2 regions of the Polaromonas sp. P1_E12 genome follow, and region 2 is predicted to be linked to the other one. Evidence: riboswitches for the same ligand, from Rfam matches in the RefSeq annotation. Region 2 holds a riboswitch; the other holds the start of a gene.
The links. Region 2 has a riboswitch for glycine ahead of gcvT (glycine cleavage system aminomethyltransferase GcvT). Riboswitches for the same ligand answer to the same signal wherever they lie in the genome.
Positions count from the first base shown of each region.

Region 1 (15,402 bases), on a different contig from region 2:
AGCCAGCTCGCGAGAACACTGACCGCCAAATGGGAGCTGGCGCGGCGCGCGGCAGCACAGGTGAGCAGCCTGGAAGATACCGTGCAGGATCTCAGGGCAACCGAAGCGGCTTTGCGCCAGTCCAACAAGGAACTCGAAGCCTTCTCGTATTCGCTCGCGCATGACTTGCGCTCTCCCCTGAACTCGATTGACGGCTTCAGCCACTTGCTGCAAAAGGCGGTCAGCGGTGATGCGGCGGAACGTGCGAGGCATTACCTGAGCCGGATACGCGAGGGAGTCAGGCAAATGGGTGAGCTCACGGATGGCCTTCTGCTGCTGGCCCAGGTGTCCCGTACCAACCTGAAGATCGAGACAGTCGACCTCACGGCAATAGCCGAGCGCGTGCGCGGTGACTGCCAGAAACGCAATACCGCGCGAGATGTGAAAGTCCACATAACGCCCAACCTTACCGCTGTGGGTGACTCCGCGTTGCTGTGCCAGGTAATGGAAAACCTTATTTCCAACGCATGGAAGTTCACCGTCCATGCCACTGCCCCCGAGATCTGGGTTGGGGCGCAGCACCCCGACAACGAAAGTACGGTCTATTTTGTCCGTGATAACGGCGTCGGGTTTGACATGACGTACGCGGACAAATTGTTCGGTACCTTCCAGCGCCTGCATTCACCGGGTGAGTTTGCAGGGATGGGAATCGGGCTGGCAAGCGCTCACCGGATCATTTCCCGTCACGGCGGTCGTATCTGGGCCGAAGGGGCGGTGGGGCAAGGTGCCACATTTTTCTTCACCATTCCATCGCCTGTGCGGCAACACTCGCCCGATGAAACCCCGGCTGATGCGAAAAAACACAGGAGCCAGCCATGACTCAACTGCAGAACCGGCGCATTTTGCTGATCGACGACATGCCGTCCATCCACGAAGACTTCCGGAAAATTCTTGCGTCCAGGCCGGTTGCGCATGACCTGGACGATGCCGAAGCCCTGTTGTTTGGCGACGCCGCACCGGTATCCGATGATGGCTTTGAGCTGGACTCGGCCTACCAGGGACGTGAGGGTCTGGACAAGGTCGAGGTCTCCGTTCGGGCCGGGCGGCCCTATGCCATGGCCTTTGTGGACATGCGCATGCCGCCGGGCTGGGATGGTGTGGAGACCATCGAACGGCTTTGGCGCGTTGATCCAAAGGTACAGATCGTCATCTGCACCGCCTACTCCGACCATGCCTGGGAAGATGTGTTCGCGCGGCTGGAAGCCCGGGATCGCCTCCTGATTCTGAAAAAACCGTTTGATCCGGTTGAAGTCAGCCAGCTGGCAAGAATGCTGACCACAAAATGGGAGCTGGCGCAGCAGGCGGCAGCGCAGGTGAGCGGCCTGGAGGAAGCCGTGCAGGAGCGCACCCGCGCCTTGCATGACAGCGAATCACAACTGCGCCAGATCACGGACAGTGTGCCCGCCTTGATTGCCTATATCGACGCCGAACAGCGCTTTCAGTTCCATAACCTTGCCTACGAAGAAGTTCTTGGCCTGAAGCACGGCCAGATCCACGGCAAGACCATGCGCGAACTGATGGGCGACGAGCTCCACGAAAAAGAGCGGGGCAAGATTGAAGAAGCGCTCGCCGGTTATGCGGCGCAATACGATCGCACGCAGGTCACGTCAGATGGCCAGCTGCGCGACTACGTCATGCAGTACTTTCCACGCTACGGCGAAAACGAGGACGAAGGCAAGGTGGTCGGCTTTTTCTCGCTGGGCACCGACGTGACCGAACTCAAGCGCATTGACCGCATGAAGAGTGAGTTCGTCTCTACCGTCAGTCATGAGTTGCGCACCCCGCTGACCTCCATTCGCGGCTCCCTGGGCCTGATCGCCGGCGGCGTGGCCGGGGAGCTGCCGGCCATGGCCAAAAACCTGGTCGGCATCGCCACCAACAATTGCGAACGGCTCATCAGGTTGATCAACGACATTCTGGACAGCGAAAAAATTGAATCCGGAAAAATGCGTTTTGACTTCCAGCAGATGGAACTGCAGCCTCTGCTGACGCAAGCCCTGACGGCCAACGAAGGCTTCGCAGGCCAGCACAACGTCAAGCTGGTTCTGGACGCACCGGCAGAAGCGGTAAGGGTCAGCGTCGACAGCGACAGGCTGACCCAGGTCATTACCAACCTGTTGTCCAACGCCGTGAAATTCGCGCCGGCCCAGTCCTGCGTGGAAGTCCGGCTGCTGTGCAAGAACGGCAGGGTCCGGGTGGAAGTCGCCGACAGCGGCCCCGGCATTCCCGAAGAGTTCCGAAAGCGCATCTTTCAGAAATTCTCGCAAGCCGACACATCGGACACCCGAAAAATGGGTGGTACGGGCCTGGGCCTGAACATCTCGCGCGCCATCGTGGAGCGGATGGGCGGCCAAATCGGGTTCACGACGGAAACCGGCGTCGGAACTGTTTTCTTCTTTGAGCTGCCCGAGGCGGTGCCGGCGCCGATTCAAACCAGCATCAGGTCCGGGGCAGCGACCAGGCCGCTCATCCTGGTCTGCGAAGACGATCCCGACATTGCCCGCCTGATCAACCTGATGCTTGATAAAGGCGGCTTTGACTCGGACATGGTGCACAGCGCAGGGCAGGCGCTGGAGCAAGTCATGCTGATGCCCTACGCTGCCATGACGGTCGACCTGAACCTGCCCGACCAGGACGGCATCAGCCTGATTCGTGCACTGCGCCGCGAAGAAGCAACGAAAGACCTGCCGATCGTGGTGGTCTCGGCCAACGCCGAAGAAGGCGAACTCGAATTCAACACCCAGCCGCTGGCGGTTTCAACATGGCTGGAAAAACCCATCGACGAGAACCTCCTGATCCTCAGTTTGCACCGTGCCATCGGCAACATGGCCGAAGGCCGGCCGCGCATTTTGCACGTCGAGGACGACCTCGATATCCAGCGCATTGCCGCGGCCATTGCCCAGGACTTTGCCACCTTTGAATTTGCCGCCACGCTGCGCGAAGCACGCGACCAGCTGGCGCGCCGCCGCTACGACCTGGTGCTGCTCGACCTGACGCTGAAGGACGGCTCGGGCTGGGGGCTGCTGGACACCATTGAAGCGCTGGACATCGTCCCGCCAGTGGTCGTGTTTTCCGCACACGATGTGGAGTCGAAGCAAAGCCAGCGCGCAGAAGCGGTGCTGGTCAAGGCACACACCTCCAACGAAGAACTGATTCGAACCCTGCAGCGGGTGCTTGATGAAAGCCTCTGGGGGACGGTCCATCCACCTCTAAGGATCTGATCCCCCTGTCCAAGCTCACTGCGTGTAGCTTGTTCTCCCCTCAAGGGGACGGCGCCTGGGGCCGGCGAAGCCGGACCCGCGGCCCCCGCTGGTGGAATACCCCCGTTAGTTACGCCATCGGACTCTTCAAGCCACGGGTGCCGCGGAACCGGCTTTGCCGGGCCGCAAGCACCGTCCCCTGCAAGGGGAAAAGGGCTACACGCAGTGAGCCCGATAGGGGTGTGCCAATTATTCGGCTTTGCCAGACCGCAGGCGGGCGGCCCCCGAGGGGCTGGAGCCCGCGGCTCCAAGCCTGCCTGCGCAGGCTTGGACGGGCGACAGAGGCGAAGCGTCTCGCGAGCCGCGGCCTGCAAGGCCTCGCGACCCACACGAAGTGGGGGAGCGTGGGGGCTCTACTTCTTCTGGCTGGCGCGGTAGACCTGCATCACCGTCGCGAAGTCGCGATCAAAGTTGATAGGCAGGAAGGTGTCGTTGCCGGGCAGCTGCTTTTTCAGTGTGGGCGAGAAGCTGTAGCTGAACGAGCATTTCTTCACGCGTGCCTGCAGTTCGGGCGAAACGTCCTTGCTCATGGTCCAGGTTTCCGTCATGAAGGGCGGGCTTTCCCAGATCGTGCGGATGCTCGAGCCCTTGACGTCGCCCTTGACGACCATGCGCTGGTACAAATCGCTGGCCACAGCTGCGGCCGGATAAAAGCCATGCATCACGCCCGTGACGGAGCGCTCGTGGCCGTTGGAGAACACGACTTCGTAGTCCTTGTCCGGCGTCAGGCCCAGCGCCGGGAAGAGCGCGCGCGGCGCGAGGTTGCCCGAGTTGGAGGTGGGTGTGGTGTGCGCGATTTTCTTGCCGATCAGGTCCTTCGGTTCCCTGTACGGGCTGTCGATGCGGGTGATCAGAATCAGTTTGTAGGAGTTGCGCACGCCGCTGGCCTTGTTGCCGGGAACGCCAAACGGCGCCGGCTGGCCGGCGGTGACCAACTGCGCAGCCAGGCCGGGGTTGACCTGTGCCAGCTGGACCTTGCCGGCCGAGATACCTTCAATCAGCTCTTTTTCACCGAGGATGTCGATGTTGCTGGTCTTGTCCATCGATTCGCCTTGCGCGTTTTGCAGGTCGATGTTTCCGCAGCGTGACAGGTGGCTGAAGTAGTCGCCCCACAAGGCCATGGTTTCGCTCTTGCCATAGGTCTTGGGCATGGCCACGACCATTTTTTCGCGTGGGCCGGAATATTTTTCGGGCGCGGGGGTAGCGGCCGCTGCTTTCGCCTTGCGTGCAGGCTTCGCCTCGTCGGTCTGGGCTGTTGCTGAACCCAGGGCGCAAGCGGCGCTGGCCAATATTGCGGCATGGCGCAGATAAAACTTCATGTTGATCACTCCAGTTGTCTATGAAACAGATACGTAGGAATGCTGTTTGTGTGCCCTTGGCCGCACAAACCGCGTTCCCAGCCCAATCAGTGTGCATGACGGCGCCTCAAAACGAACTTTTTGTTACATTCGAATGAATACCTTCGTGACATAAATCAGCGTATCTGCTTCAGAGGTTGTTGTTTTTTCATTGAAAAGACGGCCCTGGCAACCTCTAAGCGCCTGGGAGGCGGCGAATACCGCGCCCAAGGCGCGTGTGCTATGCGGCAGGGCGGCGGACGCCTCAAGCGGCGAGGGAGGCGTCGATTTTCCCGAGCAGCCATTGCAGCCCAGCCAGGTGCTGCTGGTCGTGGCTGCACAGGTAATGCACCAGGCTGCGCAGCGTCAGGGCACCGTAACCTTCGAATTCCGCCGTGCGGCCCAGTTGCCCGGGCGTGATGCCCGACAGCATGGCCATCGTCCGGGTGCGCGCCGCGCGAAACGCCGCGATGGCCTCTTGCGCATCAGCGGCCGCGTAGTTGCGTTCCTTTTCCAGTACATAGCCGTCCAGTGATTCCAGCACGGGGCTGGTTTCCGACAAGGTGCGCTGAAACCGCACGTGATAGCCGTCGGTCTCGATGTCCCTGATGTGGCAGACCTGCGCAATGGCCGTGAAGTGTTCGCTCGGAATGCCTTCCCACGACGGCGGCGTCCAAGCCTTGTGGCTTTCAGGAATTGCGTCGTAAAACTGCTCCAGCTGGTGCGGGAAATCCGCCATGGCTTGAAGCGTTGCGGGGTTCAGGGGCTGGGCTGGGCTCATCAGCCGGCCTTGCGCAGCGAAGGCCACAGCACCGCCTGCGCCACGATGACGTTCTCGCCATTGAAGGTCGCCGCCGGCGAGCCGTAAAGCTCGTAACCCAGCGCCAGCACCTCACTCACCCGGCGGCAAAAGCTCGCGTCGTCAGGGCCGGTAAGGAGCCTGTAGGTGGGAAGACCGTCGGGGGGCGTAGTGGCGGGTGATGTCATGGCGGCAAGCAGCTGATGAACGGAGGGCGATATTACCGTTTCCGCCCACCTGCTGCAGAACCCCGTGCTTCAGACCCGCCTTTCAGGCCTTGCTCAGGCCTTCACCATTCCCGGCAATGCCATCACACGCCCCGGCGCCGCCATCCCCGTAAACGCAAAGTCGACTTCCGGCACGCGCCCGCTCACGATGTCCGCAATCGCCGCGCCCGAGCCGCAGGCATGCGTCCAGCCCAGCGTGCCGTGGCCCGTGTTGAGGAAGACATTGGAGGCCTTGCTTTTGCCGATGTAAGGCACGTTGCTCGGCGTGGCCGGCCGCAGGCCTGTCCAGAACTGCGCGCCTTCGCCGTCCGTCATGTCGGGAAAGAGTTGTTTTACACGGCGCACGATGGCGTTGCAGCGCACCAGGTTCAGCTCGGTGTTGTAGCCATTAAGCTCGGCCGTGCCGGCAATGCGCAAGCGGTTGCCAAAGCGCGAGAACACCAGCTTGTACTCGTCATCCGTCAGGCTCACCTGGTACGACGCCGCCTCGTTGATCACGGGCAGCGTGACCGAGTAACCCTTGGCCGGATAGATACGCAGGCTTTGCCCCAGCACTTTGGCCCACTGCGCGCTGAAGGCGCCCAGGCACATCACGTACGCATCGGCTTTCAGCATCTCGACCTTGCCACCGGCCTCGCCGCTGCCCATCGCCACCTGCACGCCGTTCAGCTGCCCCTCTGCGGCATCCAGGCCCAGCACCGTGGTGTTGTACAAAAATTTCACACCGGCTTGCTCGCAGCGCGTGGCCAGCGCAGCGGTAAACGCGCGGGCGTCACCCGATTCATCGCTGGGCGTCATGCTGCCGCCCACGATGCTGCCGCGGCATTGTGCCAGCGCGGGCTCAATCGCCACACATTCGTCGGCCGTCTTCATGTCGAGTTCGCAGCCGTGCTCGCGCATGATGCGCGCGGGTTCCTGCGCCGCGTCGTACTCGGCCTGGCTGGTGTAGAAGTGCAGGATGCCTTTGGTCTGCGCGTTGTACAGCAGGCCCAGCTCGGCGCGCAGCTTTTGCAGCGCGCCGCGGCTGTACATGCCCAGGTTCACGATCTGCTTGATGTTTTGTGCCGTGCGCGCGGGCGTGCAGTTGCGCAAAAACTCCAGCCCCCACAGCCACTGGTTCACATCGGCGCGCAGCCTGAAGAGCAGCGGCGCATCTTCACGCGCCAGCCATTGCAACACCTTGAGCGGCGCACCCGGGTTGGCCCAGGGTTCCGCATGGCTCACCGATATTTGCCCGCCGTTGGCAAAACTGGTTTCCATCGCGGCTGCGTTGCGGCGTTCCACCACTGTCACCTCATGGCCGCGCTGCGCCAAATACCAGGCCGTGGTGATACCCGTGACACCAGCCCCCAAAACCATGACTTTCATGGCGATTCCTTTTCATTCAAGCAGAACATTGCAGTTGCGCAAGCGCCGTGCCAGGGGTTGCTGTTGAATCGGAAGAATCGTGGCAACCGCCAAGCCATCACATGCTTGCGGCCGCTTCCACTGTCCTTGTTACCTGAGAGATTCAGCCGTTGCTTTTATGTCGATCACAAGCTTCGGCTTTGCTCCTTCGGTGCGCTGCACCTTGCGTGCGGCGTCTCTCCAGACGGCTGTGTGTTCCGGGCAGTACGGGACCTGAGCGATTATGGAAGTTTGCGCCTTCGGTGGCTGCCTTGTGGGGCAGCGCTCTCCTGCTTGAACGGGTTTGAATTTACCACCGAAGCCGGTTTTGCCAAGCGTGAATGCGGCGTTCAGTACAGGTCTAGCGGGTTGATTCAGCGGCTTAATAGTAGGAAGCAGGGAGGCTCAGCCTTTGCTGGCTGCGCTCACAAACGCGGCTTTGGCATCGGTGTAGGCCTCCCGGTCACCCGGGTGCCTGGCAGCCAGTTCCGCCTTGAGCGCGGCATAGCGCGCCGCCAGCGCAGGGTCCGACCGCAGGGCGTCGCGAAAACGCAGGCGCTGCGCCCACACCTCGCCGCCGTGCACCACCAGGTGCAGGTGATGCGTGCGCCGCCCCTCTGCCCAGCGCATCAGCCATTTGCGGTCAGACAGCGAGGCATTGAATTCAGCGGAGGTCGTGTAACCGTTGGCGCACAGCGGCGCCAGAAGCGCTTCAGCCGCCGCGATTGATTCCACACCGGCCAGCATGTCGATCACCGGTTTGGCCGCCAGGCCGGGCACGGCTGTGCTGCCGATGTGCTGGATGTCGATCAGGCGGGCCGGCAGCTGAGGGGAGAGCGCAAGCAGGCGGTCCCGCTCAGCCACAAACTGCTGGGGCCAGGCTGGGTTGTAGGCCTGCAAGACCACTTCCTCGTGGATAGCGGCAAGCAGCGATTCCTGGTCAGTCATGCGCGTGACGGCTGGCAGGTTGTTGTGCAGGGGCAAAAAACGCTGTGCGACACGCCAGAATCCTTTGCGGGGCTATTTTTGGGGCGGTTTTAAGCATCAAAAAGGCCTTCAGCCCAATCAAATATTGCGCGAGCAGCTATTAAAACAATAGCAACTAGAAGTCCCGCGGCTGCGAATGAGGCGGTCTGCATTTCATTTACCGGAGAGCCAGCACAGCTTTGCGCGCCTGGGCCAGTCGCTCTTCCAGATAGGCACCATAAAAGTCGGTAGATGCCAGGCCAACCAGCCGTTCCGCCAGGTCTTGCCCGGCCGGGCCCAGAAACAGCACGGTGGGTGTGAAACCGGCTTTCCATGCCGCGACTTGCGCGGCGGCTGTCGTCACCTGGCCGTCAAAGCCGGTCAGCGGCGTCGCGCGGTCGCTGATGTTGAGCTGCCAGGCGTGCAGGCTGCCATCGCGTTGCCCCGGCAACAGGTAATTGCGCCGCACCAGTTCGCAGAAGGGGCAGCCAGGCAGGCTGACCAGCAGCACCAGCGGCTCATTTTTAAGGGCGGCGATTCCAGCGGCCGCCGGCAAAGAGGCCGGCACAGGCAAGGCCGTGTCTTTGGCCAGCGCAAGCTGGGGCACGGCCAGCCCGGCTGCCAGCGCGGCAGTGAACTGGCGGCGGCCCACCTGGCTCATTCAGCGCTTTCCAGCAAAATCTTCGTCAGCGCAGCCGGTTCGCTGATCATGGGGTCATGGCCGGTTTTGATTTCGACCACGCGCGAATTCGGCAGCCACGCACCGTCCCAGAACTTGGCGTCCTTCACGCGCAGCCGGCTGGGTTCAATCGTGGCCAGTGCGGGCTCGGTGCAACTGACGAAAGTCCGCGGCACAGCGGCCACACGCTTCACATCAAAGTCCAGCGGTGCCTGGTAGGTATTGCCGGGGTGCGGCGTCTGCCGGCGCTTCACCCATTCGCGGTCGGCATCGTGCAGGCCGAACACCTCCGGGTCGGGCGCCGGAAAGCTGAAGCTGGGTGAAGCCTGCGCCGCCGCCATGCGCTGCTGCTGCGTGGCGCTGGCCTGCGTGCTGCTCCAGCTCTCGCCGGGCTTGGGCACCACCGCATCCACATACACCAGGTGCTTGATGCGGTCGGGCATGCGGTCAGTGACAGCCGTGCCGATCATGCCGGCATAGGAATGCACCGCGAGCGTCACCTCGTGCAACTCTTCCGCCTCAATCAGGTTGATCACGTCGTTGATGTGCGTGTCGAGGTTGATCGTGGGTGAAAGCAAATGGGCGCGTTCGCCCAGGCCGGTCAGTGTCGGCGTGAACACCTTGTGGTGGTCCAGCTGCAGCGCCTGCGCCACCCGCCGCCAGCACCAGCCGCCGTGCCAGGCGCCGTGCACCAGAACAAAATTGTGTTTCATCGCTTTACCTCCGTGTGTTTCTTCAGGCAAATTCTTCGCCAAACAGCAGCGACCAGGCATTGCGGTACGCGACCTGATGCCGGACATTCTCCGGCAGCTGCTGCAGGAAATAGCGGTGCTTCTGGTCATAGGACACCATGCGGTCCATCCGGTCTCCGCCCAGATCTAGCGCCGACAGAAAGCGTTTCGGATGGGCGACTATCAAGTCGCGCCATTCACGGGCCAGCCCGCCGTCGCTGCCCCAGACGCGCGCATGCCGCTGGTTGCTCAGGGGATAGATTGAAGCGGAGTCGCCGAAAGCCGTGTCGAAATGCAGGTTGGCGAAGCGCCGTATCAGGCCGTCCACATACGCCGCGTTGTAACGCGTGGCCCGCTCGATGTAGCGGATTTGCGCCAGATGGCACCAGACCACTTTGGCCCTGGGGTACTGCGCCAGCATGGCCTCCAGCGGCGTCAGCAAGTCGTCCTCGATTTCATAGTGGATCTGGAAAGCGACGCCGGTTCTTTCGCTCAGCGCGAAGACGCGGTGGCCTACGGGGCCGTCAATGGGGATCTGGACATCGCGGTCGTCCCCCATGCCGTGTTTGACCTGCCGTGGCGACGGGTAGTGGCGAAACTCATACTCGCCCAGGCACATGATTTGCCGTTTCTCGATGGCCGCCTCCTGGCCGTCCATGAATTCGGTGGGCGCCTCCGTCAGCGCCGGCGGCTGGCCGCCGTTCCCCACGGGGATAAAACGGTCCGGATAGGCTGAAACCAGTTTCTCCGACAGGGCGTTGAAGCGCACGCCCTTTTTAAACTCGCCCTGGCCTATGTCCGCCGACAGAGCCATCAGGCCAATGTTGAGCCCGTCCATGTTCTTCGCCACGAAATCGATGTCCAGCTTGCCGGGGTTGCAGGAGCTCTCGATGTCCACATAAGGCAGCTCGCCTGCCGCAAGGATTTTCTTCAGGCGCTGCGCATACCCGGCTTTCAGCACCCCGAAGTCGGCCATGGCCTGGGCATGACCCAGCCCGGGCAAGGCGGCGCCAAGGGGCAGGCCCAGCATGGTGGTGATCATGCGGCGTCGAATCATCATGCGAAGCGTTCTCCTGTGTGGGTGAATGCCGGGCAGGCTTGCCCGCCGGTCAAATCGTCTTGCCGTCCTTCAACTCGGACAGTTTCGTTTCGGAATAGTTCAGCAGCTCGCGCAGCACTTCATCCGTGTGCTGACCCAGCAGCGGCGGCGGTAAATCGGTCCGCACCGGTGTTGCGCTCATGCGGATGGGGCTGGAGACCAGTTTCAAATCATCCTTCACCGGGTGCTTCCACTCCGTCACCATCTTGCGCGCCTCAATCTGCGGGTCGGCAAACACCTCTGCCAGGCTGTTGATCGCACCGCACGGCACTTTTGCCGCCTCCAGCGCTCCCAGCCAGTCGGCCTTGCTGCGCGTCTTCATCACGGCTTCCAGGATCGGCACCAGCTGGCCGCGGTTCTGCACGCGGTCGCGGTTCTTCGCAAAAAGCTGGTTGGTCGCCAGCTCCGGAATGTTGGCCACCGCACAGAACTTCGCATACTGCGAGTCATTGCCCACCGCGAGGATTAAGTGATCTTTGCTGCCATCCGCGGCCGGGGCCACTTCAAACACCTGGTAAGGCACGATGTTCTGGTGCGCATTGCCCGCCCGGCCCGGCGCCTTGCCGCTCACCAGATAGTTTGCGCCCAGGTTGGCCAGCATGGCCACCTGCGTATCCAGCAGCGCCATGTCCACCTGCTGGCCCTCGCCGGTTTTCTCGGCATGGCGCAGCGCGGCGAGTATTGCCACCGTCGCATACATGCCCGTCATCAAATCCGCCACCGCCACTCCCACCTTCTGCGGCCCGCCCCCCAGGTCGTCACGCTCGCCGGTCACGCTCATCAACCCGCCCATGCCCTGGATCGCATAGTCATACCCCGCGCGGTCGGCATAAGGCCCGTTCTGGCCAAAGCCCGTGACCGAGCAGTACACGAGGCGCGGGTTAATGGCCTTCAGCGACGCATAGTCCAGCCCATAACGCGCCATGTCCCCAACCTTGAAGTTCTCCACAAACACATCGCAATGCGCAGCCAGCTCACGCACCAGCGCCTGGCCCGCAGGCTGTGCGATGTCGCAGGTGACGGAGCGCTTGTTACGGTTGGTCCCCAGGTAATAAGCCGCCTCGGTGTCCGCACCCTGCGCATCCTTCAAAAACGGCGGCCCCCAGGTGCGGGTGTCGTCACCCGTGCCGGGGCGTTCAATCTTGATGACGTCGGCCCCCAGGTCGGCGAGTGTCTGCGTACACCAGGGGCCCGCGAGTACGCGGGAGAGGTCGAGGATGCGGATGCCGGATAGGGAGTTCATGTCGCCATTTTGCACTTTGCTTGGGGCTACGCTGATCGCAGGACGCCGGGATATGAGCAGCTTTTCAATGCCGTAAAGCCCTCCGATTGGAGGATGGGCCGAACTGCTTGCCTAGGCTAAGCTGCCATAGTCAAACTGCCAACGGCTCGCTAGAAGAAGCGCGCGCGGCCACAACTCAGGAGTTGCCATGAAAAGAAACTGGGAAACTATTCGCGAGCTTCTATCCAAAGTAGAGGAGTGCAGTCTCCCTACGGAAATGGTTCAGCTTTCCCAATTCCCGGAAGAACGTGCGTCAGAAATCTCATACCACATGAGCCTTCTTATAGAAGCGGGTCTTGTTAACGGCCAGATGGTGAAAACGATGGGCCCAGAAGTGAAAGACTTTTTTGGTCAGAGGCTTACCTGGGAAGGGCATGAGTTTCTGGATTCGATTAGAAGTGACACAGTGTGGGCAAAGACGAAAAAGCTGTTTACGGAGCAAGGTGTGTCCATGACATTTGAACTCGTGAAGTCCGTGGCGAAAGATGCAGCCGCAGCGCTGATGAAAGGTGCACTCGGGGGCTGATGGCTGCGTACCGAAAATATGCAACGCCACGTTTGTATTTCGGTCGATTTAGGCATTAAAAATCATATGTGTATTGGAGTGAATCGATGGCACTCGTTTTTCAGTATGGCTCGAACATGTGTAGCGCTCGCCTTAATAGCCCGGATAGATTAGCTGGTGACGCGAAAGTAATCTGTATTGCTCAGTCCGTAGATCTTTTCGAGTTTGCATTCACTGTATTCAGCAAAACAAATAATTGCGCGGCCGCTGACATTGCTTCAAGCGAGAGCGGCCAATGCATATTTGGCGTGCTCTATGAGATTCCTGATTTTCTTATCTCCCGAGAGTCTGCGAAGACGCTCAACAGGCGATCAATGGATGCAATAGAAGGCGAGGGTACCAACTACATTCGTCAGGCAATCCAGCTGCAAAAAGTTGATGGATCGAAGGTCGAGGCGTTGACTTACGTTGTCAAAGACCGTAAGTCCGATATAAAAACCTCAAGGAAATACGTCCAGCACATCTTAGAGGGCATGAAGGAACACAACATTCCAGAAGAGTACCGCAGATACGTGGTGTCCCAGGTAATTGCAAACAATCCAGATTTAGCTCAAGAGTTTTGAATCGCAGCCGTAGACCTAGGAGTTACCAATGGCTCAAGCCGAAGAAAAACTTACAGCGATCGTCGACCAACTAAAGAGAGGCGTAGCGCCGCCCAAAGAGTCGGTGCGGGCTTTCTTACTTTGGTTTGGTGCGGAGCGGCGCGGATATCGCGTCGTCCGTCTTATTCGCAACGCTCTTAGGCGGCATGGCCTGACAACATCGCCGGACTTTGAATGGGCCTATATCGACGGCCAGGTGGCGTTTGTGAAGGCACCTCTCGAGGTTCAAGGTCCACAGGGAGTAGCAGACGACTCCGCATCAGATCCTACTTACAGGATTCGCAGTCTGGCGTCAGCAAACCGGGCTCCGATCAGTGTTACGCCTGATTCCTCAGTGCAGCAGATAACGACGTTGATGATGACTAATGACTTCTCGCAGCTTCCTGTGATGACTGGACCACGAGATGTCAAGGGCGTGGTCAGTTGGAAGACGATTGGGATGAGGTTAGCGCTTAAGAAGCCCATCGCCACTGCTAAGGATTGCATGGAAGAGCCTAGGATACTTAGCGCGGCTGAGCCATTGTTTTCTGCGATATATGTCGTGGCTGCGAACGATTACGTTCTTGTTCAAGCTCACGATAAGACTATCTGCGGAATCGTTACAGCGAGCGATTTGAATGAGCAGTTTCGCCTGCTCGCCGAGCCCTTCTTGCTTGTAGGTGAGATCGAGAACGGAGTTCGACGATTGCTGCATGGCAAATTTACGCAGGTTGAGCTTATAGCTGCTAAAGCACCAGGTGACGATGGCCGTCAAATTGATACTCCAGCAGATCTGACATTTGGCGAATATATCCGGCTTGTTGAGAGCGATAAAAATTGGAAAAAACTCAAAATCGAAATTGACAGAGTAACTTTCGTCGCGCACCTCAATCGCGTGAGAGACATTAGGAATGACGTCATGCACTTTGATCCTGATGGCTTAGAAGACGACGATCTGAGGTTTCTACGCGAGTTCGCTCACTTCTTAAAGCGCTTAAGAGATGTTGGCGTTACTTAATGGGAGGATCACTTGTTCAATCTACAAGCACGGCCTAGGACTTGCCATGATGAAGAAGACTCTTCCAGCCGCTAGCCCTGATGCATATGTGACTGCCCTGTCCGGCTGGCAGCGTGCCACCGTCGAGCAACTACGGGCCGCCGTCCTGGGCGGCGTCGCGCTGGATGAAGTCATCAAGTGGGGCCACCTGGTCTATTTGTCGAACGGGCCGGTGCTGTTGATCCGCGCTGAAGAAACCCGCGTGCTGTTCGGCTTCTGGCGGGGTCAACGCCTTCGCGAGATAGACCCGTTGTTAAAACCCGGCGGCAAGTACGAAATGGCGACGAGAGAGTTTCATGAGGGTGAGGAGGTCAACGTCACCTTGTCGGGCCGTCTTGTCAAAGAAGCGGTACGGCTTAACAAGATGCTCGGCGACCCCACCAAGCTCTAATAACGCTCTGGACTCCAAGAATGCAACCACGCTACGAAGAGAAGACTTTCGAGAGTTACTTCAATAACGAGCTTGACCGGAGGGCGGTGGTTTACTTCCCATTTGGTCAGGTTCAAGAGGGCGGAATGGGTGCAGACGCTTCAGGTTTCTCTCGAAATCGATGGCTTTGGCGGCGCCTGGGGCACCCGTTCTTCTTTCGTCCGCCGTTTGGAGGTGTGGACCTACGCGACATCGCCGACGAAATGGAGCATCACCTGGGGCAAGAGATTCGGAACATCCCTCGTATCAAGGCAAACCTCCTATTTCAGTACAAGAGACCGGAGCTAATTACTACTAAGCTTGGTTCTGAATGGAGTCACTGGAATCAGAAATATTTCAGGTACGACGTTTACAAAGAGCAGCAGGCCTTGCTTGAGCACATCGATGCAAAGTTCGGTTCCCAAGCACTCATTCTCTATGCTTCGCCGGCATTGGTGGACGTCAACGATCTGGTTGATGCCAAGATTAACGGATGTCTTATTGAAAACACGAATTTCAGAAAAGCCTCAGAGCTGACTGGACATCACAGAAACACATATACCAAGGCCGGAACTCATTCAATCGCGTGTAGTGAGCCAGAACGACTTGAGTCGTTTGATTTGCTGAAGAATCTGGAACAACTCGAAGATCTGCAAGCCTCGAAAAACGAAGAGTTTATGGTTCGATTTGCAAAAAGTGTCCGAGTCGCTGCCGGGGAGAGCGCCTTCCTTGGAGGCGCATACAGGCGCGAGCTTCAAAACTATGTAGAGCTAGATACGGAAAGATATCGATTGTTTTTCTCTCTGATTTCAATGAGTATCTTTAGGGACCTCAGTGGCGTCCAATGGGTGTTGGCTGTAAACGATCGATGACATACCTCTACGCGTAACGCTACTGAAAGCTGCCACCCCGCGGCGTTAGCAGCGCATGGCTCAACTCCAATATTGGGAAGCAAAGTGGAACATGTATGCGTTTTGCTTTGCCC
Region 1 covers NZ_JBFUBB010000003.1:13,799-29,200, forward strand. The annotation lists gene AC1D13_RS09890 (sensor histidine kinase) at 1-858, shown strand, start outside; gene AC1D13_RS09895 (response regulator) at 855-3,260, shown strand; gene phnD (phosphate/phosphite/phosphonate ABC transporter substrate-binding protein) at 3,653-4,618, opposite strand; gene AC1D13_RS09905 (DinB family protein) at 4,902-5,417, opposite strand; gene AC1D13_RS09910 (DUF1737 domain-containing protein) at 5,417-5,623, opposite strand; gene AC1D13_RS09915 (D-amino acid dehydrogenase) at 5,717-7,030, opposite strand; glycine riboswitch at 7,142-7,263, opposite strand; gene AC1D13_RS09920 (GrpB family protein) at 7,454-7,996, opposite strand; gene AC1D13_RS09925 (thioredoxin domain-containing protein) at 8,193-8,675, opposite strand; gene AC1D13_RS09930 (alpha/beta fold hydrolase) at 8,672-9,406, opposite strand; gene AC1D13_RS09935 (amidohydrolase family protein) at 9,429-10,484, opposite strand; gene AC1D13_RS09940 (CaiB/BaiF CoA transferase family protein) at 10,534-11,766, opposite strand; gene AC1D13_RS09945 (DUF2513 domain-containing protein) at 11,954-12,331, shown strand; gene AC1D13_RS09950 (gamma-glutamylcyclotransferase family protein) at 12,418-12,933, shown strand; gene AC1D13_RS09955 (CBS domain-containing protein) at 12,962-13,969, shown strand; gene AC1D13_RS09960 (DUF1801 domain-containing protein) at 14,019-14,399, shown strand; gene AC1D13_RS09965 (hypothetical protein) at 14,420-15,289, shown strand.
Region 1: it holds a riboswitch for glycine, as region 2 does, so the genes downstream of both, AC1D13_RS09915 (D-amino acid dehydrogenase) here and gcvT (glycine cleavage system aminomethyltransferase GcvT) in region 2, are expected to answer to the same signal.

Region 2 (15,402 bases):
CGTCCAACTCAGGCGTAATCACTCACGGGCACGCAGCTGCAAAAAAGGTTGCGGTCGCCGTAAACGTTGTCGACGCGGCCCACCGGCGGCCAGTATTTGACCTGCTTGAGCGAGGCCAATGGGAAGGCGCCGGTTTCGCGGGAGTAAGGGCGGTCCCAGTCAGCGCCCATCAGGCTGGCCGCGGTGTGCGGCGCATGCTTGAGCGGGTTGTTGTCTTGCGGCCATTGGCCAGCTTCGATTTTTCGGATCTCTTCGCGGATGGCGATCATCGCGTCGATGAAACGGTCCAGCTCGGCCAGGGTTTCGCTTTCGGTCGGCTCGACCATCAGGGTGCCGGGCACAGGGAAGCTCAATGTGGGCGCGTGAAAGCCGTAGTCCATCAGGCGCTTGGCCACGTCTTCGGCGGTGACGCCGCTGGTTTCCTTGAGCGGGCGCAGATCGAGAATGCATTCATGCGCGACATGGCCATTCTCGCTGGCGTATAGCGTGGGGTAGTGGTCCTTGAGGCGCGAGCTGATGTAGTTGGCGCTCAGGATGGCGACTTCAGTCGCCTGCGTCAACCCTTCTGGTCCCATCATGCGGCAGTACATCCAGCTGATGGGCAACACCGCTGCGTTACCCAGGGGGGCCGCAGAAACCGCCCCCACGCCGTTGACGGGAATGCCGGCCGTGGCATGGCCGGGCAGGTAAGGCACCAGGTCAGCCACCACGCACACCGGGCCAACGCCCGGGCCGCCGCCGCCGTGCGGGATGCAAAAGGTTTTGTGCAGGTTCAGGTGGCTCACGTCGCCGCCGAACTCGCCCGGCGCGGCCACGCCCACCAGTGCGTTCATGTTGGCGCCGTCCACGTAAACGCGTCCGCCGTGGCTGTGCACCATGGCGCAGAGCTCTTTTACCTGGGTTTCGAACACGCCATGCGTGCTGGGGTAGGTGATCATCACGCAGGCGAGGTTGGCGCTGTGCTGTTCGCACTTGGCCTTGAGGTCGGCCATGTCGACATTGCCCAGCGCGTCGCAGGCGGTCACGACGACGGTCATGCCCACCATCTGGGCGCTGGCCGGGTTGGTGCCGTGAGCCGACGAAGGGATCAGGCAGATGTTGCGATGACCCTGGCCTTTGGCTTCATGAAAGGCCTTGATGACCAGCAGGCCCGCGTACTCGCCTTGCGAGCCGGCGTTAGGCTGCAGGCTGATGCCTGCATAACCCGTGGCTTGGCACAGCCAGTCGCGCAACTGCTTGTCGAGTTCCGCATAGCCCTGCAGCTGGTCTGCGGGTGCGAAGGGGTGAATGTTGGCGAACTCCGGCCAGGTGATGGGAATCATCTCGCTGGTGGCATTGAGCTTCATGGTGCAGCTGCCCAGCGGAATCATGCTGCGGTCCAGTGCGAGATCTTTGTCGCTCAGCATGCGGATGTAGCGCAGCATGCCGGTTTCGGAGTGGTGGGTATTGAACACCGGGTGCGACAGGAAGGCGCTGGTGCGGCGCAGGCCGGCGGGGATCAGCGACTCGATGCCCTTTTCGAAAGCGCTGACCACGGGTACGGTCTGGCCGGGCCTGGCGAAGAAGGACCAGAGCAGTTCGATGTCCTTGCGGCTGGTGGTCTCGTCCAGCGACACGCCCAGGTGATTATTCAAGCGAAAACGCAGGTTGGCGCCCGCCGAACGTGCGCGGTCAGCTATCAAATTGGTAGCGTCACCCGTCTTCACCGTGACGGAATCGAAGGCGCCTGTGTTGGTGATTTCATAGCCCAGCTCTTTGAGACCCTGCACGAAGATGGCCGTATAGGCCGCCACACGCTCGGCGATGCGCTTGAGGCCTTGCGGGCCGTGGTAGACCGCGTACATGCTGGCGATGACGGCTGGCAGCACCTGCGCGGTGCAGATGTTGGAGGTGGCTTTCTCGCGGCGGATGTGTTGCTCACGGGTTTGCAGCGCCAGGCGGTAGGTCGGGTTGCCGTGGCTGTCGATGGTCACGCCGACCAGGCGGCCGGGCAGCGAGCGCTTGAATTCGTCGCGGCAGGCAAGGTAAGCCGCGTGCGGCCCCCCGTTGCCCATGGGCATGCCGAAGCGCTGGGTGTTGCCGAGCACGATGTCGGCATCCCATTCACCGGGCGGGGCCAGCAGCGTGAGCGCCAGCAGGTCGGCCGCAACGCAGAGGGCTGCGCCATCGACATGCGCCTGGCCGGCCAGCGGGCGCAGGTCATGGATGCTGCCTGTGGTGGCGGGGTATTGCGCCAGCACGCCGAAGTAATTGCCTTCGGCCATCAGTTGCGGCACCGTGACGGCTGCCGTGCTGACCTTCACCTCGATGCCCAAGGGCTTTGCGCGGGTCTGGATCACCTCAATTGTTTGCGGGTGGCAGTCGCCTGCGACGATGAAGACATTGCTTTTGCTTTTCACGCTGCGCTTGGCCAGGGTCATGGCTTCGGCGGCGGCGGTGGCTTCGTCGAGCATGGAGGCGTTGGCGATCGGCATGCCGGTCAGGTCGCAGACCATGGTCTGGAAGTTGATCAGCGCTTCCATGCGGCCCTGCGAAATCTCAGCCTGGTAGGGCGTGTAGGCCGTGTACCAGGCGGGGTTCTCGAGGATGTTGCGCAGGATCACGCCCGGCGTGTAGGTGCCGTAGTAGCCTTGGCCAATGAAGTTCTTGAACACCTGGTTCTTGGCCGCGATGGCTTTGAGCTGCTTGAGCGCGGCCGCCTCCGTGACGGGGGCCGGGATGGCCATGGCGGTGCTGCGTGCAATCGAGCGTGGAACAATGCCTTCCACCAGCGCGCGGCGCGAGGCCGAGCCCACGATGCTGAGCATGTGGACTTCGTCGGCGTCATCGATGCCGATGTGGCGGGCGATGAATTCGGCAGGGTTTTCAAGATCGCCCAAGGGCTTGGCGGATTGCATCAACATGTCGGGTCCCGTGTCAGGCTTGGCAGCCAGGAGTCAGAAAAAAGAATTGGTCAGAAAATCAGACAGCGAAGGCGGTGTAGCGGGTTTCGTCCATCAGCGCGTCAAGCTGCGTTGGGTCGGACAGCTTGACTTTGAAAAACCAGCCGGCGCCCAACGGGTCGCTGTTAGCGAGGGACGGGTCGTCTCTTAGGGCTTCGTTGATTTCGGTGACTTCGCCACTCAAGGGCATATACACGTCGGCCGCGGCCTTGACGGATTCGACAACACCGGCGGTTTCTTTCTGGGCGAAGGTGGTGCCGACAGCCGGCAGGTCCACAAACACCACATCGCCCAGCGCATCCTGCGCATGCACGGTGATGCCGACGGTGGCGACGTTGCCTTCAATCTTGACCCATTCGTGGTCTTCGGTGTATTTGACGGTCATGAGGTTCTCCAGGGGTTGAGTGAGGTGAATAAAACGGGGAGCTTGATCTGGTGCTTAACCGCGGTAGTAGCGGGCGGGAACGAAAGGCATGGCGGCCACTTCCATGGGCACCGGCTTGCCGCGCACGATGGCGTTCACGCGTGTGCCCAGCGCAGCGAACTCAGGTTTGATGTAACCCATGGCGACGGGCTGGTTGATGGTGGGGCCCAACAAACCGCTGGTGACTTCGCCGATAGCCATGCCGTCGGTGCTTTGCAGTTCGGTGTGGTCGCGTACAGGAACGCGCTCCAGCGCCACCAGGCCGATACGCTTGCGGGTGAGCAGGGCGGGGTCGGCCAGCTGGGCCAGAATTTTGTCTGCGCCAGGGAAGCCGCCGGCACGCGCGCCGCCGGTGCGGCGAATCTTTTGCATGGCCCAGTTGAGGTTGGCTTCCACCGGCGTGGTGGTGGTGTCGATGTCGTTGCCGTAGAGGCACAGGCCGGCCTCCAGCCGCAGCGAATTGCGCGCGCCCAGGCCGATGGGCTTGACTTCAGGTAGCGCGAGCAGTGCGCGTGCGAGTGTGTCGGCTTGCGAAGCCGGCACCGAGATTTCGAAGCCGTCTTCGCCGGTGTAGCCGCTGCGGGTGATGAAGCAGTCGCAGCCGGCCACGCTGAAGCGGCCGCCGGTCATGAATACGAGTTTTTCGACACCGGGCGCCAGGCGCTGCAAGGCAGTGACGGCCTGTGGGCCCTGCAGCGCCATCAGCGCCATTTCCGGCATGGGGATGACTTCGCAGCGCGAGCCGATCTTTGCCTGGATGTGTGCAATGTCGCCGACCTTGCAGGCGCCGTTGACGATGACAAAGAGGTCGCCGCCGTTGGCGTAGTCGCGGTTGAAGAACATCAGGTCGTCGATGATGCCGCCGTCGTCGTTCAACAGCAGGCCGTAGCGCTGCTTGCCGGCGGGCAGGTCGATCACATCAACGGGTATCAGGGATTCCAGCGCGACTGCGGCATCAGCACCCACCAGGCGTAGCTGGCCCATGTGGGACACGTCAAAAAGGCCGGCAGCCTGGCGTGTGTGGTGGTGTTCCGCCATCAGGCCCGCGGGGTACTGCACCGGCATCGAATAGCCCGCAAAAGGCACCATGCGCGCGCCAAGCTCCACATGCAGGTCATGCAGGGGCGTTTTCAACAAGGTTTCGGGGGCGGCGGAAGAGGTGGACGAATCGGACAAGGCATTCTCCAGGGGGCAAACACGGTCATGGCAAGAACTTGTTCTCAATCCATGGGCTGCCCCTGCTGTCCACTTTACCTGAGAGATTCACCCGGCGATGCAGGCTTGCTCCTTCGGTGGGCTGCCCGTGAAAGGCGGCCTCTCTCCAGTAGGGAACGCCTTGCCGCGTGGTGCGCCGCAGGGCGGTTGCCAGTCCTTTTGCCTGAGCGTTCAGTGCTACTCAAGGGGGGTGCCCCCAGGGTGCTCGTGCGCCTTCGGCGGTTTTCGCGAGGAAAACTCTCTCCTGACACCGCTGAGTGTAACGGAAGCCGCTGTCGGCTCGATCAGGCGGCCTGGTGCTGCGGCAGCAGCATGGCGATGCGCTCGCTGATGGAGTCGGCGCGCTCGTGGCCCGCGATTTTTTCGATTTCCTCGATCATTTCGCGCGAGGCGCTGAGCATGGTCTCGCGGTCTTTGGCATTGCGCAGCGCTTCGCGAAAGCGCTCGGCCATCTCCGGGTTGCGCCGGGCGAACATGCGTTCGCAGATGTCGAACAGGAACATCCGGGTTGTGGCAAGCGAGCGCTTGCCTTCAAATTGATCGGCAGAGACCTGAATGGCCTGGGTGGTTTCGGGGCTGGGAAAGTTCTGTAACTGCGCCGGCGTGAGTGTTTGGGCGGGTGCAGGCGCAGGGTTTTTTGCCGGCGCGGACGTCTTGCCGGGATGGGCTTCCAGAAAGCCGTCGCGCAAAAGGCGCAGGGCAATGGCTTCGCCGTCGCCCTCAAACAGCGGGCGGAAGTCCTGGGCCGACTTGCTGCCGTCGGCCATCAGCAGCAGGGTGCGCTCGCGCTGGCCTAGCGTTCTCACGCCGGGCTTGAGCTCGGCACGGGCGCGGTCGGTTTTGTGGAGCTGCATGGATTTCATCCTGAAATGAAACCCCGAGCATGGCTGCTGAAAATGACAGCCTCGTGAATCCCGTCCGAAAAGCTATTTTGCGTAGACGAGATCCCGCAGAGCTAGCGACAGCTGCGGGACGTAAGTGACCACCATCAGGCAAGCCAGGATGACGAGCACAAAGGGGATCAGGTGGGTCACGATGCGGTCCAGCGATATCCTGGCGACGGTGCAGGCCGCGAACAGGTTCACGCCGAAAGGCGGTGTGATCATGCCCAGGGCAAGATTGACCACCATCACCAGCCCGAAGTGCACCGGATCGATGCCGAAATGCACAGCCACTGGCGCCAGGATGGGTGCCAGAACAATGATGGCGGCGCTGGTTTCAATGAACATGCCGATGATGAACAGCGCCGCGTTAACGCCGAGCAGGAAGAGGGCGGGCGATTGCAGCACTGCTTCCAGCCAATGGCCTATGGCGTCCGGCACGCCGGCCCGGGTGATCAGAAAGGCGAACAACCCGGCATTGGCGATGATGAACATGATCACGGCGCTGGAGAGCACCGATTTGCGCAGGATGACGTACAGGTCGGCCGGCTTGATTTCGCGGTAGATCACGGTGCCGACGACCAGCGCATAAAACACCGCCACCGCCGACGCCTCGGTCGGCGTGAAAATCCCGCCGTAAATGCCGCCCAGAATAATCACCGGCATCAGCAGCGCCCAGCTGGCCTGCCAGGTCGCCTTGCCAAAGCTCAGGCGGCCGTCGCCGTCGTGCTTGCCCCAGCCCTTCCAGCGGCAGTACAGGTGCACGAACAGCATCAGCGCGCAGCCGATCAAAAGCCCCGGGCCGAAGCCGGCGATGAAGAGTTCTCCGATCGAGACCTCGGCGCTCACGCCGTAAAGAATCATGGGGATGGATGGCGGAATGATCACGCCCAGTTCTGCGCTGGTGGCCTGCAGGGCTGCGGCGTAGGCGGTGGGGTAGCCGTGCTTGATGAGCGCCGGGATCAGGATGGCGCCTATGGCGAAAGTAGTGGCCACAGAAGAGCCCGACACGGCCGCAAAAATCATGCAGGTCAGCACGCAGGTCATGGGCAGGCCGCCCTGGACGCCGCCCACAATGCTTTTGGCGAACTCGACCAGGCGGCGCGAGATGCCGCCGGTTTCCATCAGGTTGCCGGCCAGGATGAAGAAGGGGATCGCGGCCAGCGGAAACTTGTTGATCGAGGAGAACATCTCCTTGACTGAAATCAGCATGTTGGCGTTGGACGCCTGGATACCGAAGATGGACGCCAGGCCGATGGAAACGGCCACGGAAACGGTGAGTGCAAAGCACAGCACCATGGTGGAAATCATTACCGCGGTCATACTTGGCCCCCACGCTTTTCACTTCGTGTAATGCGCGAGGCCTTGCAGGCCGCGGCTCGCGAGACGCTTCGCCTCTGTCGCCCGTCCAAGCCTGCGCAGGCAGGCTTGGAGCCGCGGGCTCCAGCCCCTCTGGGGCCGCGCCTGCGGCCCGGCAAAGCCGGTTCCGCGGCCCCTGCTTGAAGGTGAAATCCAGTTTTTGTTCTCATTGTGCGGTTTCCAATTCATTCCGCTGTGGGTCGATCAGGTTGCCGATGATGCCGATCACGCAGAACATGCCGCCGACAGGCATGGCCACATAGCCCCAAAACATGGAAATGGATTCAAGGCCGGCCATGGACTGCACACGCCCGCGAAGGGAATAGTCCCAGCCCCACCAGACGATGACTGCGACGAGGAACAGGGCGGCGAGGCAGACCAGCCAGTCCAGCACCCGCCGGATGCGAGGTGGGCTCCAGCGATAGAGTACGTCCACGCTGACCATGGCGCCCTGGCGGAAAGCCGTGGGAATTCCCATAAAGACCATCCAGATCAGGCTGAGGCGGATCAGAATTTCACTCCACTCTGCAGGCTGCTCGAAGACAAAACGCGTCAGGATCTGGAACACGCCGAGCCCCGATGCGATGACCAGCATCACGCAGGCCACCAGCATGGAGAAGCCGGTGGTCCACCGTTCAAGTTGGAGAAATACTTGTTTCATGGATGCGCCGATACATGAGGAGAATTGAAAATTTCAATGAAAACGCCCGCAGACCAATGGTGGCGGGCGCAAGTAGCTACAAAAAAAGTAGCAAAATAGCTGCGGTACGGTTTACTTGTAGTTCCTGATCGCGTCGATGTTGGCTTTGCCGAACTGCTTTTCAAATTCGGCGTTGACTGGCGCCAGCGTTGCCACGAACTTCGCCTTGTCGACGTTTTCGATCACGGTCATGCCTTTGCTGCGCAGCTCGGCTACACCGTTGGCATCGTCCTGGTCCACGCGGGCCCGGTTCGCCTTGGTCGCTTCCTTGGCAGCGTCAATGAATGCCGTCTTGTCGCCAGCACTGAGCTTGTCGAAAGCTGCCTTGTTCATGACAAAAATACAGGGTGAATAAACGTGACCGGTCAGTGAAAGGTGCTTTTGCACCTGGTCGAACTTGGCGGACATGATCACAGACAGGGGATTTTCCTGGCCGTCGACCGTGCCTTGCTGCAGCGCCGTGAACACTTCGGGAAAGGCCATGGGCGTGGTGATGATGCCAAGGCCTTTGTAGGCGGCGATGTGCACCGGATTTTCCATGGTGCGCATCTTCAGTCCCTTCAGGTCCTCCGGAACTTTCACATCCCGCTTGCTGTTGGTCATGTGGCGAAAGCCGTTCTCGGCCCAGGCCAGCGCCTTAAAGCCCTTGGCATCGAATTTGGTCAGGAGATTCTGGCCGATGGGGCCGTCCAGCACGGCGCGTGCGTGCGCCTTGTCCCGGAACAGGAAGGGAACGTCGAGGATCTTGGTCTCGGGGACAAAGTTGGGTACGGGGCCGGTGGAGGAGAGGGCCAGCTCCTGGGTGCCCAGCTGCACGGCCTCGATGGATTCGCGTTCGCCGCCCAGGGCTCCGTTGTAGAAGGTCTGGACTCTGTAGCGGCCTGCTGTGCGTTTCTCGACTTCTTTGGCAAAGGTGTCGATGGCAATGCCCTGATGCGAATTCTGGGCCGTGGAAATGCTGATCTTCATGGTGGTCTGTGCATTTGCAGACGCCATGAATCCCGCTGCGAGCGTCATACCGATAATCAGTTTTGAAAGCTTCATGTTGTTTGTCTCCGTTGGGTGATCGGGCCGGGAATCCTGTGGACGACTGGGGCCGGTCCCGCATCAGGATTTTCCGACCATAAGCACACGCATTATTGCCGCGATGCACCAGCGGTTGTGCTCGGGTTTTCGCTTAAGTACGCCGCGATGATGCTTTCAAAATCACTGTCAGGCACCAGGCCCAGCGACCGCGCGCGTGCTGCGTCGATATTGGCCGGCCAGTTGCCCACGATTCCTGCGATGACGGGGTCGTACACCCAGTCGATCAAATCCGCCACGTTCTTTCCTGCCACCCGTGCCAGGGCTTGCGCCATTTCGCCGACCGTGGTCTTGAGGGCCGGCAGATTGACGGCTGTGCGGGCACCCCATTCGGTGTCGCTGGCTTGCGCAGCGCGAATCAATCCCTCAACCGTACGGCCGGGTGACGCAAGAGCCACGGCCGTTTCGGGCGGCACAGGGCACTGCGCCCTGATCCCCGCCAGGGGTTCCCGGATCATGCCGCTGAGAAAGCTCGATGCCGCACCGTTGGGTTTTCCGGGCCGTACGCTCACGGTCATCAGGCGTACGTTGCGCCCGCGTATGAAACCCTTGCGCGCGTAATCAGCCACCAGTTGCTCGCCGATAAATTTCTGGATGCCGTAGCTGTTCTGTGGTGTGGGCAGCGTTCTGTCATCGATGACCGCCGGGAGTGGTTGCTCGGGTGAATTGCCAAACACTGCAAGCGAACTGGCGAATACGACGGTGGGCGATGTATTCAGGGCACGGCACGCCTGCAGCAGCGCACGCGTGGCGTCGACATTGCTGCGCATCCCAAGGTCGAAATCCGCTTCGCATTCACCGCTGACCGCCGCCGCCAGATGGAATATCAGCGTGTCTTTTTCTGTCACCACGAGTGCTTGCGGATGACCGTCTTCCAGCAGCCGGTTCAGATCGCCGGTGATGGTTCGAATGCGGTTGTCCGCGGCCAGCGCGGCCGGGGGCGCCACCCTGTCAACCAGTGTCACTGTCCGGATGGTTTGCGGTGCGCTGCCCGCAAGAGCCAATTGCCCCGCGTCCAGAAGTTGCCGGGCCAGCCTGGCCCCGAGAAATCCGGCGCCACCGGTGATGACGATATTCATGGGTATGTTGTCTCCATTTTTTGTAGGTTACTCGCCTGCATGCCCGCACCGATCCGGTTGCCTGCGGTATGTCAGGCAGTTTAGTTCGAAGGAGGAGTCGTTCCATGCAGCCGACAGATGGTGCCGGTTTGGAAGGTGCTTGGAGAAAAAGACATCGTGCAACTCCCGGGGGGGGCACGGCTCCTGCTCCGACATTCGAGCCGTTCAGGATTCGCCGCGGCGGCAGAGTCAATGATTGGGGCGCCAGGACGCCGCCAGTGATGAGCGGCTTGGCGCCAGAATGAAATGGGCCGCTGGTCCGAGCCCCGATCCTTCAGGCTGCTACCACGGGCTTCGGATTGGGTTTCGGCTTGCCCGGCACAGTTCCCAGCAGCCACAGATTCAGGCCTGCGTGCCGGCTGATAAGCAGCGCGGATACGACGGGGCCAGCAATCCCGGCGGCGAGTCCCAGCGTCATCAGGACATAGGTGTCCGTGATACCCAGTTTCCTGAAGGCGATACGGCTCGCTGCCGTAAAAAAAACATGCAGCAGGTAAATCGCAAATGAGAAAGATCCAATGTAGGCCAGGGGCGCGAAACTCCAGCCACTCCGCAAAAGAAGAAAGGCACTTGAGACACCGAGCGCCAGTGCGGCGACAGAACTTCCTTGCTCGGAAAATTGCGGAAAAAGCATGGCCCCGGTAGCGGCGCAAATAAATACTGCCGCTGCCACAAGCCGGGCCTTTGGCGTTCCGATGTCAAATCGTTTGCAGGCAAGCCCGGCCAGGAAAAAAGGCAGAAGGTAAACAGCGCCGCGGGCGGCGAAATAGTTGGGGGGGCTGAAGTAGTCAAACAGCACCGCGCTGAGCGCCCAGGCGACCGCAAATCCGGCCGCAGTAGAAAGTGCGTTGAGGTGTTCCAGCAGCAGAACGACCAGGAAGACAATAAAAAGCGCTTCAAGAAACCAGAAGTGCCCCACGGGCTCAATGTGCAACAGCCACCACTGGTTGACCGATGAGTTGGCGCCTGGCGTGAAGGCCTGCACGACGGCAAAAATAGTTCCCACCGTAATCAGGGGGAGCAGCAGCCGCCGGACCTTGCCTTTAATGAATTCAGCAGCATTGCCTTCATAGGGGCGAAATGCATACACATAGCCTGAGATGAAAGAGAAGAGCGGCATGCGGATATAGGCCAGCCCTTCATTGAACATCTGCAACCAGTGCCCCTCCGGAACCTTCAGGCCCACTGAGGGCGTATCCCCTACTACATGAAACAGAACCAGCAAGATGCAGGCGATGCCTCTTACCGTATCCACTTCCATGCTGCGCTTCATTTTCTTGCCGGTCATCAGCCTTGCGTTCCTCTTCTTGTTTCTTTGCTGTCTTGCTCACTGCAACTGCGTGCACAAATTATGTGCGCAGCGTAGCCAATAGCTGCCACGGCTGTGCGCCAAAAGAAAGCAAACTGTTGCAAGCCGTATCGTTTTGCGAAGCAACTGCCATCAAGCGCACAGCTGTTACGTAGTTGCAACCAATACGCGCGGGGTCTGACACCTCAATTGCATGCCTGCCACCCTACACTGAGTCGTCTTGTTCCTACATCAACTGTGCCGTCTTTGGTATTGCGACTTATACCAAGCTAGACGATTCTCAGTGGGCCCCTTCTGCCACGCCTGCACACGCAGGCAGGGGGCAGAACAAAACACAGGAAGTGATATCAAGGCATGAAATCTCACGCTCCGCTTTTTAGCGAAGATCCTGCGCACTATACGGCGCTGATAACGCAGGCTACGGCCATCACCCGGCACGCCGACCTGCTCGAATGGTTGCGCGGTGACGTCCAGTATTCCCTTCCACATGACATCCTGATGGTGGGCTGGGGCGACTTTCAGGAAGGTGCTATCCAGCACGACATTCTTTCTGAATTGCCTGGCGTACGTTCTTATGCAGACGGTACAGACGGCGTGCCCTTTTTGCTTGGCCGGCTTCATGACCACTGGGTGGCGGCCGGTGGGCAGCCCTGCCTCCTCAATTTCAGCCAGTTCGAATATTTGCTCGGCAATGCGAGCTTGCCGGGCTCCTTCACCCGTACCCTGGCGGGGATGCGCTCGGTGCTCGTTCACGCGATGCATGACGAAAGGGCGCACCAGGACTGTCTGTATGCGTTTTTCCGTGCATATGAGATTCCCAGGGAGTCTGGGCTGAAGGCCATGAGGATGCTGATGCCTGCCATTGATAACGCGCTGCGGCAGATGGCGCTGTTGCCACAGCAGCACCCGCAAGCTGTCGTTACGGTGCGCAACGGAGCCGACGACGCGTCCGGCCTGAGCGAACGTGAAACGCAAATCATGGCCTGGGTCGCCATGGGAAAAACCAATGCCGAGATTGGAACCATCCTCAACATCAGTGGCTATACGGTGAAGAATCACATGCAGCGCATATTCCAGAAGCTCAACGTATTTAACCGGGCCCAGGCTGTCTCCAGGATTACGCGGGTGAGCTTGCATGGATGATGTCAACCCGCTCAATTCAGCCTCGGCATGGCTTAACCGGCGCGAACCCCGCTCCATGGGGTTGGGTCGAAGTCATCTTTTCACCGCAGTGGAGGCCGCGCTGGACCCTCTGGTTCTGGTGTTCTCGCTCTGGGGACTGGCTTTGTTCTTTGAAGGGTCGGTGCGTCCTGCCTATCTAATTTTGTCGGTCATCGTGTTTTCGCTGACGTTTCCCGGTACCTCCCAATTGCGTTTGCCCGTGTGGAAGGTGTTCTCGAAGATTGCATTTCACTGGATATGGATTGCCGGCTTGTTGTTGCTGACGGGTTTTGCCACCGAATATTTCTATAAATTTTCCATGACGGTATTGGTTAACTGGCTATGGGTCGCGCCGGTTGCCCAGGCGGGTGCGCATGTGGCTCTGCGTGCTGCCGCTCCGCAGTTGCTGAAATTGCAGGGGGCGGTTCGGGGTGCTGTCATCGTCGGTATGAACGAGCAGGGCGTTTCTCTGGCCCGGCACATCACAGGCTCGGCGTATTCGGGCATTGATTTAAAGGGTTTTTTCGACGACCGCGGGGAGGACCGCAGGGAGTCACAGGATGACTACCAACTGGTGGGAAAAATTGACGACCTTCCGGCTTACGTCAAGCAGCACCGTATCCAGTTTATTTATCTGTCCTTGCCCATGGCATCGCGGCCGCGCATCCTGCAGGTGCTTGATGGCCTGAAGGACACCACAGCGTCGATTTATTTTGTCCCCGACATGTTCATTACCGACCTGATACAGGGCCGCAGCGATTCGGTCTGCGGGGTCACGGTGATATCTGTCTGTGATACGCCGTTCCGGGGTGTCAGCGGCGTACTGAAGCGGGCCAGTGACGTCGCGCTGTCACTGCTGATCCTGTTGCTGATTTTTCCGGTCATGCTGGTGATCGGGATCATGGTCAAGCTTGACTCTCCCGGGCCGGTTATTTTCAAGCAGCGGCGCTATGGCCTGGACGGTGAGCAGATTCTGGTCTACAAGTTCCGGTCCATGGCTGTTACCGAAGACGGTGGCACGATTCAACAGGCTCGCAAGAATGACATGCGGATCACCCGCCTGGGCGCTTTCCTGCGCAAAACCTCACTCGACGAATTACCGCAATTCATCAACGTATTGCAAGGGCGCATGAGCATCGTCGGGCCGCGCCCGCACGCCGTGGCACACAACGAAATGTATCGCTCTCTCATCAAGGGCTACATGGTTCGCCACAAGGTCAGGCCCGGCATTACCGGCTGGGCTCAGGTGAATGGGCAGCGCGGCGAAACCGACACGCTCGACAAGATGCAGTCGCGTATCGATTGCGACCTGGATTACCTGCGCAACTGGTCGCTGCAGCTCGATTTTTTCATCATTCTGAAAACGATCCGCCTGGTCTTCAAGGACAGTGCGGCTTACTAAAAGCAAAAAAAGGACAGCTGATGCCTCACCGCGACCTCCTTCCCATTCCGCTCTTGTTGCTGAGCCTGATTCCCCTGGCGGTGCATGCCGATGAGCTTGACACCCTTCAGTTCAAGGCTGGGCAGTCCGTCACGCACGACAGCAATGTCTTCCGGTTGTCCGATACAGCGAATGCCCAGGCATTGATAGGAACCACGGACCGCGCGGACACAGTTTCGGTGACGACAGCAGGTTTTAAGATAAACAAGCCTTTCGGGCTTCAGAGATTTGAGCTCGACGCTGGGGTCGAAGACCATCATTACAGCCGCTTTTCCAATCTTGATTTCACCGCGGTGAACTATGCGGCCGCCTGGCGCTGGAGTTTTACGCCGGCCTTGCATGGCAACCTGACCTCCGATCGGCGGGAATTTGTCGACAACACGGCCGACGTCCAGAATTCAGGTCAACTCAATCGCCGGACCAACCGCTCGACCGTGTTTGATGCGGAATACGAGCTCGATGGTGCGTGGCGGCTGGTTGGCGGACTTTTCGAACGCACCAGCACCAGCAGCCAGCCCTTCACCTTTGAAGGCGACTCACGAATTCGGGGAGCCGAGGGCGGCGTACGCTATGTCTTCCCCTCGAACACTTCCATGGCTTATCGCTATAAGCGGGGCAACGGCGACTATCCGGGCCGGGTGCCGTCGCCAACGTTTGCGGGGAGCTTTACGGATACTGAGCACGAGGTTCGGCTGGACTGGGCGCCGACCGGAAAAACCACCCTGCGGGCACGCTTGTCCCACCTCGACCGCGAGCACGACGGATTGGCTGCGCGGGATTTTTCGGGTTTTACCGGCCAGCTTGATGCGACCTGGAACATCACGGCAAAGACAAGTCTTGCCGGAGGCCTGGTGCGGGAACTGGGCAGCTACCAGACTTCTACAGCCAGCTATTACGAAGGCTATCGCTTCTTTATCGCGCCGACCTGGAAGCCCAGCGAGAAGACGGCAGTTCGCCTGCGCTACGACCACGGCGCACGCGACTTCCGGGGGCCTTTGCCGGGCTTTGCCGCAACGGATCGCCACGACACCAGCAATCTGGTTTCCCTGGCACTTGAGTGGCAGGCGCTGCGTGCCCTCAAGTTGATAGCTTCAGTGCAGCGCGACAGGCGCAAATCCACTGAACCGGGTTTTGACTACACCAGCAATGCCTTTGGTCTTTCAGCACAAGCGAGCTTTTGATGGAATCCTTCAACCAACCCCGCTTTCAGGCGCCGGCGTGGCCCCAGCCTGCGGCGTCCTTTACAGACATTTTGCTTTCCGAAAAGGCGACAACAAGATGAAATTCATGATTCGTAACTTTCCTCCGGTCTTATTGGCCTTGCTTCTGGCGATGACGGTTCCCGCGTTCGCCCAGCCGGCCGCACCAAGTCAGTCTGCTGCAGTGACGGCTCCGGTTGCGCCTGTTGCACCGGCTGCTGCCGGTGCTGCGGCTGTGCCGACCAACCAGGACTATCGCCTGGGCGCCGGCGATTCCATTGGCGTGCAGGTGTACCAGAGTCCGGATCTCTCGGTCGACGCACGGGTATCTGAAAGCGGCGTGATCAGCTATCCCCTGATTGGCAGCGTTCAGCTGGGTGGCCTGACGATTGGAGAGGCCGAGAAGAAAATTGCAGATGCCTTGCGCACCGGCGGTTTCGTCAAGGTACCGCAGGTCAACATCGTCCTGCGGCAGGTACGGGGCAATCAGGTCGCCGTGCTGGGGCAGGTAAGCCGCCCAGGCCGTTTCCCCCTGGAAACATTCAACACCCGTGTCAGCGACATGCTGGC
Region 2 covers NZ_JBFUBB010000002.1:364,819-380,220, forward strand. The annotation lists gene AC1D13_RS07560 (sulfite exporter TauE/SafE family protein) at 1-7, opposite strand, end outside; gene gcvP (aminomethyl-transferring glycine dehydrogenase) at 9-2,903, opposite strand; gene gcvH (glycine cleavage system protein GcvH) at 2,962-3,327, opposite strand; gene gcvT (glycine cleavage system aminomethyltransferase GcvT) at 3,382-4,542, opposite strand; glycine riboswitch at 4,598-4,701, opposite strand; glycine riboswitch at 4,723-4,838, opposite strand; gene AC1D13_RS07580 (hypothetical protein) at 4,866-5,435, opposite strand; gene AC1D13_RS07585 (TRAP transporter large permease) at 5,508-6,785, opposite strand; gene AC1D13_RS07590 (TRAP transporter small permease) at 6,988-7,482, opposite strand; gene AC1D13_RS07595 (TRAP transporter substrate-binding protein) at 7,594-8,565, opposite strand; gene denD (D-erythronate dehydrogenase) at 8,658-9,683, opposite strand; gene AC1D13_RS07605 (acyltransferase family protein) at 9,997-11,010, opposite strand; gene epsA (XrtB/PEP-CTERM-associated transcriptional regulator EpsA) at 11,386-12,174, shown strand; gene AC1D13_RS07615 (undecaprenyl-phosphate glucose phosphotransferase) at 12,167-13,594, shown strand; gene epsL (XrtB/PEP-CTERM-associated polysaccharide biosynthesis outer membrane protein EpsL) at 13,615-14,814, shown strand; gene epsE (polysaccharide export protein EpsE) at 14,921-15,402, shown strand, end outside.